3 regions of the Agarivorans sp. DSG3-1 genome follow, and region 1 is predicted to be linked to each of the others. Evidence: predicted binding sites of a transcription regulator. Region 1 holds the regulator's gene; each other region holds the start of a gene.
What was found. The regulator sigma-54, encoded in region 1, starts transcription at its own class of promoters, with help from an activator protein. The targets are predictions, from matches to a motif close to GTTGGCACGNNNNTNGNNT.

Region 1 (2,263 bases):
CGAGACCAAGGCCGAATACTTATCGATGATGACGATCTGTCTAGCACCGCTATGCATACTCGAGCACGAAAAGGCATTGGTTATCTTCCCCAAGAAGCCTCTATCTTTCGCCGTTTATCGGTAGAAAAAAATATTCTAGCGGTATTAGAAACCCGTAAGGATTTGGACAAAGAGCAGCAAATTGGCGCATTGGACGATTTGCTAGAAGAGTTTCACATTGGGCATATTCGCAAAAATCTCGGTATGAGCCTGTCAGGCGGAGAGCGTCGCCGGGTAGAAATTGCCCGCGCCTTAGCCGCAGCCCCTAAGTTTATTTTGCTTGACGAACCCTTCGCTGGGGTAGATCCTATTTCCGTTATTGATATTAAAAAAATCATTGAACATCTGCGTGATCGCGGTCTAGGTGTATTAATTACCGACCACAATGTAAGGGAAACTCTCGATGTTTGTGAGCATGCCTATATCGTTAGTCAGGGTGAATTGATAGCCTCAGGTAAGCCACAAGAAATACTTGAAAACGAGCACGTGAAACGAGTTTATCTCGGTGAACAATTCAAGCTATAGTTAAAGTGCAGCTTAGAAAATAATATAAAAAGAAGGGATAGCGGTAGTTAATGAAAGCATCTTTGCAGTTGCGTCTTGGTCAGCAGTTAACCATGACCCCCCAGTTACAACAGGCCATACGCTTACTCCAGCTTTCAACCCTGGATTTACAGCAAGAAATTCAAGAGGCTCTGGAAAGTAACCCTCTGCTTGAGGCGGATGAGTCACATTCGAATGATGGTGACGCAACAGACGCTAAGTCAGCCAATGAAAAATCTACAGAAGCCGAATCCAGCGCCGACGTAGACAGCAGCCAAATGGAAGCTGGTGATGCCATTAACCAAGAAACTGTTTCTGATGACCTACCCGTAGACTCCACTTGGGATGATATTTATAGCGCCAGTTCCGCGCCAGCTAGCTCATCGAGCGGCAGTAGCGGTGGTGACGACAACGATATGTTATTCCAAGGCGAAACCGTTGACTCCTTACAAGATCACATGCTGTGGCAAATGCGCCTTACTCCATTCAGCGAAGTAGACCAAGCCATTGCTTTAGCCATTATTGATGCAGTAGATGAATCTGGTTACCTCACACAAGATTGTGAACAGTTATTAGATGGCCTCAATTCTAGTGACAATAACGACTTAGATGTAGAGCTTGACGAAATTGAAGCAGTACTAAAACGGATTCAGCATTTCGACCCCGTAGGCATTGCCGCGCGCTCACTACAAGAATGTTTGTTAATTCAATTAAGCCGTTTTTCCCCAGAAACACCATGGCTAAATGAAGCCAAAGATGTGGTGTCTAACCATATCGATGTATTAGCCAATCGAGATTTTCGCTTATTGGCTCGAAAGACCAAATTAAAAGAAGACCAGCTGCGCGAAGTGATGCGTTTGATTCACACCTTAGAACCACGCCCGGGTAACGCTGTTGAGCCAAACCAAGCCCAATACGTTATTCCCGATGTTTCCGTAGTGAAGCGCCAAGGTCGTTGGGTGGTAGAGCTAAACCCCGATGCGATGCCGAAGCTAAGAGTAAACTCTCACTATGCATCCTTAAGTAAAACGTCTAATGCCACCGATACTCAGTTTATCCGTAGCCACTTACAAGAAGCCAAGTGGTTTATTAAGAGTATTGAAAGCCGCAATGAAACCTTACTCAAAGTCTCTAACTGTATCGTTCACCATCAACAAGCCTTCTTCGAATACGGTGAAGAAGCAATGAAACCAATGGTGCTGAACGATGTGGCCGAAGCAGTAGAAATGCACGAATCAACGATTTCTCGAGTGACAACTCAAAAATTCATGCACACACCTCGCGGCATTTTCGAACTTAAGTATTTTTTCTCTAGCCATGTGGCTACCGATGGCGGCGGTGAATGTTCATCTACCGCTATTCGTGCATTAATTAAGAAACTGGTTGCTGCCGAAAATACCAGTAAACCTCTCAGCGATAGTAAGATTGCTGATATTTTGGCAGATCAGGGGATCAAGGTGGCAAGACGTACGATTGCAAAATATCGTGAGTCTTTAGCGATACCACCTTCTAACCAACGTAAGAGCCTACTTTAAGGCCAATCAAGGGGACTATATTTATGCAAATTAATCTTACCGGACACCACGTTGATATAACTGAGTCTTTAAAAGAATATGTCCATAACAAGTTTGCCAAGCTCACTCGACGATTTGACCAGATAAACAATGTTCATGTCATCCTC
Region 2 (2,263 bases), 1.2 Mb from region 1:
CGATCCCATCTTCATCATCAAATAAGCGTGAGCTATCATCACTAGCAGGGTAAACATAAGCATCTGCTTCACCATCAACATTTGAACCAAGCTGAATCCCCCCATCAACTAACTGGTGGCGAGCACCATTGTTAATTAATGAAGTGCCAAAGCTGTCTGGTGCATCACCAAAGTCAATATTGGCATCATCGGCGGCTACTATAGGAGCAATAGCACAACGTGCGCCGTCATTATTGCTTGATGCAGGTCCTTGAGCATAAAGCTGAGCCTCAGGAGAGTTAGACGCAATATCAATTTGGAACACTAAACCGTCTGAATTACGGCTAATGTACAAATGACCGCTCACATCAAAATACACCGCACCAAACGTACCTACTTGGCCAACATTGGCAAGGTTCTCGCTGGCGCCAGTTTCTGGGTTAATTCGCCATAAACGCCCTTGGTTATCTACGCTATAAAGCATGCCGTTATCAGGGTGAAACGCCATATCAAAAATTCTAAGATTAAGCGCACTGCCATCAATCACACGTTGCATGCTTAAATAATCTGCATCTGCTGAGTCTAACGACACTCTAAACAAGCCATATGCCGAACCGCTGCGGTAAAGGTAATGGGCATTGCTCTCTACAGCCACATCACCAACATAAAAGCTCACATCGCTAGCAAAGCCATTCCAATTCAGCGCTAAAGGCTCTACTTGGTAGTCGTCGCCAATTCGCGCCAGCGTCTTGTGCTGGTAACTCCAAGCATACAAATAATCGTCATGCAGATTAAAGCCAATGGCATTGAGTTTACCGGTGGTTCCCATGTCTTCAGATAGCGTTTGGTAATAGCCAGTGGCGAGATTAACGCCATACAATTGCGCCACGTTCTGTTGCACGAGAAATGCCTGTGTAGGGCAACTAGAAAATGCTGCACCATAACTACTCAAGGGTGAGCAGAGTAAGGCAAAAGCTAAAGGTTTCCATGGTTTCATAAGTAATCCTATCGTTTACTGATTTAGGTCAGATACTGCTTATCAGCAAGAGCCGAGCCAAACTTGTAACAATATGATTAGTAAGAAATTAAATGAGGTAAATAAAAGAAAAACTAAAGCCTTTTGCATCTTGCAACAGACGATACGTTAAAATATTAAACGGAAAAGTTATCGAACAAATTTCTGCAAGCGCTTGCTGCTACCACTTGAATTTGCTTGCTTTGTTTTGACGAGTAAGCGTTATTGGCAATAGCCTTTAAGTAAAACAACAAAGTGCCGGAAGACAATAAATACTGGTCATTTCAAACGCGTTTCGGTACAGAAATGCGTTAGCGCATTCTCTTATTCAAAAGGGATTAAGATTAACGGAAGCATTGAATAGGCGGGGTTAACGCCCAATTAGCCATTTACTCTCCACTTTCAAAGTGGGCAAAAACTTCCGCACCCGTCATATTTTGTGTTTCATTTTTAAATTCGTAGTATTCGGGCTTTTCATCAATGAATATTTGATGAGTTAGCGTGTAATCATCCTCTGATATCAATAACCCAACAGGAAGGTGATACTGGTTACTTGGCACTAAATAGTAAAACAAGTGAGTACCACATTTACCGCAGAAACCTCTTTCAGCCCAATCCGATGACTGATACCTAACAACGTTTGATTCACCTGATATTTTAACTGAATCAGCACAATCAATAGCTAACATTGGGCCGCCAGACCAATTTCTGCACATACTACAATGACAAGCGGCCAATTCGTTACTGACGTACTCTACTTCCAACTTAACCGAACCACATAGACACGTTCCTTTACCTTTCATAAATCCCTCAATCTTTACAATGTGTGTGAACTATAATAGTCGCTGACGCCACCTTTAGCAGACAATTGTATTTAGCTGCTAAGCGGCGCTATTTGTTCCGCTAGAAACGATTGTTAAATCGTGTAGCGTTAATCACCACCGCCACAACCACCCGAGTCGCCGCCTGAGTCTCCACCACCAAAGCCACCGCCGCAATAACCGCCACCACTTTTACCGGAAACTCCAGTAAGTTTTATTACTAAGGCAAGAACAAAAAGACCAAATATGATTGGAAGAAGCACACTGAAAAACCCACTATCAGACTCAATGTCCATGAAGTGCCATGTTGACCACAAACCGGCCAAAATAATGATCCATGATTTCATAGTTCACCTCCTGTGAAAATTTAACGCCGCGCTTACCGGCGAGAAAAAGCGCAGCTTTTTTGAGTCCAAGCAGCTTGCTGCTGTTGGTAGAGCGCTTTGTT
Region 3 (2,263 bases), 340 kb from region 1:
TTGATAGTGGTGGTGAAGTATTACAAGCTTACCTAAAACGATAAGCACCTGTTTGATATTGCCTTTTGTAAAAACGAGCCTTAATCGGCTCGTTTTTTTCGAAGGATAATCAAAGCCGCTAAGGCAAAAATAAGCAAAATAATACTTGCTGGCTCAGATACGGCAAAGGTGGCTGCGCTAAAGCTACTCACCGGAATGGCCTCAACGTAAACGTTATCGATTAAGTTGCCTAGCGAACCATTAATCATCGAATCCAACCGAATCCTCGACCAGTTATCGTTTGCTACAAAGGTTCCGCTGAATTGACGCCACGAATTATTATTATGATCGGCCAATAACTGCGAATACACCGTATTACCCACGCTATCTTCAATACTTACCTGAAAAGACTCATTTCTGTTAGTTCTCGCTCGGTAAGATAAACCGAAACTGTACTGCTGCCCTTGGTTACTCGCAAAGTCTTGGTAAATGCTGTATTTACCCAGTTGGCAAGCTCGTGAACCACCTCCAGAACAGTGGGCGTTAAGCTCAATGAATTGATCGCCCTCAACCGCATTGATGTTGAATAAGTTATCCCAAATCTCAATGTTGTGCCCCTGCCAACCTTGCACATCATTACTCGAGAAGTAGCTCCAGCCACCACGGCGAACATCATTACTCTCAAAGCTTCCGTTAGTAATAATCCCGGCGTTGGCGAACAGCGGTAAACAACATAACAATCCTAATAATTTTTTCATTTTGGCCTCTTCTGGCAATTTGCAAATTCACTTGATTTACTGATGACTAGGCAAGCTTTAGGCCAAAGGAGAAACACAAACATAAGCCATTGATAAGATTAAATATAAACTATCAGCCGGGTTGATTTTCAGATTGCGAAACCCTTAAAAGCCCTAGGCTTAACGCTGTGTTTTTTCACAATATTCGATCTAAATGAAAAATAATGGCGTATTGTTAGGCACAGTCTTTTGCTCTTAGTAGGTAGCGATATCAATAGCCCTAAACACTCTAAGGCCTCAAAGGTACCCAGTGGCCGCTTAGCTCGGCTTGGTCGCCTTGGTTCGCTGGCTTCACGCGTAGCAGGCGGAATGATCGCCGAAGGTGCGGTGCAACTCGCCGCCGGAAAACGCCCTAAACTTAATGAGGTGTTACTTACCCCAAATAACGTGAGACGGGTAGCAGACCAACTGGCTAAATTGCGCGGAGCTGCCATGAAAGTTGGCCAGTTAATGTCGATGGATGCGGGAGAGATGCTACCCAAAGAAGTGAGTGAGTTACTGGCGAGATTGCGTGCCGATGCCGATCCCATGCCGATAGGCCAGCTAAGCCAAGTACTGCTTAAAGAATGGGGCGAAGATTGGCAACAACAGTTTCAGCAATTTTCACTGCAACCAATTGCGGCCGCATCTATTGGCCAAGTGCACAGTGCCTATCTCAGCCAGCAACAACGGGTTGCCATTAAAATTCAGTATCCTGGGGTAAAAGACAGCATTGATAGTGATGTAGATAATGTTGTTAGCTTGCTTAATCTAAGCGGCTTGTTACCGAAGCAGTTTGATTATCAGCAAATCTTACAAGATGCCAAGCTACAGCTTCACCAAGAAGCCGATTACCTGCAAGAATCGGAGTATTTACGCCAGTACCAACAAAAATTAGCGACTCACCCTGAATTTGAATTACCACAATTATTTGATCACCTAACCACCAGCAACATTCTCACAATGAGCCATCATGATGGAGAGGTTATTGATCAGCTAAGCGAAGAGCCACAGGCACTGCGCGACAAAATAATGCATAACCTGTTTAAGCTACTGATGATGGAGTTGTTTGAGTTTGGGCTAATGCAAACAGATCCTAATTTTGCCAACTACCTCTACTCCAAGCAGTCTCAAAAAATCATATTGCTTGATTTTGGCGCAACCAGACAACTTCCCTCTGCACTCTCAGCTGGTTACCGACATTTGTTAAGCAAAGCCTTAAACCAGCCTTTTTCCTTAGATTTAGCCGCGCTCACTGATTTAGGTTTTGTGAATGACGACAGCACTGAGCGACAAATTGCCACCTTAAAGTTAATGCTATCAATGGTCATTAAACCACTGCAATTTGACGGAGATTATGACTTTGCTCAATCTCCGCTGGCTAAACAATTACGCGAAACCGGAATGACCTTGAGTTACGAGCACGACTATTGGAACACTCCGCCCATTGATGTGCTGCTAATCCATAGGAAGATTGGCGGTATGTATTTGTTAGCCAGCCGTCTAAA

Region 2: a site for sigma-54 is predicted at 1,020-1,038, ahead of ACLD71_RS14580 (LruC domain-containing protein). Genes of this name have one in related genera too.
Region 3: a site for sigma-54 is predicted at 786-804, ahead of ACLD71_RS10525 (DUF642 domain-containing protein). Genes of this name have one in related genera too.

What each region holds. Positions count from the first base shown of each region.
Region 1 is NZ_CP177241.1:1,908,984-1,911,246, reverse strand. Features, by position in the region: gene lptB (LPS export ABC transporter ATP-binding protein) at 1-564, shown strand, start outside; gene ACLD71_RS09015 (RNA polymerase factor sigma-54) at 615-2,117, shown strand; gene hpf (ribosome hibernation promoting factor) at 2,141-2,263, shown strand, end outside.
Region 2 is NZ_CP177241.1:3,132,475-3,134,737, reverse strand. Features, by position in the region: gene ACLD71_RS14580 (LruC domain-containing protein) at 1-976, opposite strand, end outside; gene ACLD71_RS14575 (GFA family protein) at 1,384-1,797, opposite strand; gene ACLD71_RS14570 (hypothetical protein) at 1,926-2,162, opposite strand.
Region 3 is NZ_CP177241.1:2,251,030-2,253,292, reverse strand. Features, by position in the region: gene ACLD71_RS10530 (response regulator) at 1-44, shown strand, start outside; gene ACLD71_RS10525 (DUF642 domain-containing protein) at 81-737, opposite strand; gene ACLD71_RS10520 (ABC1 kinase family protein) at 966-2,263, shown strand, end outside.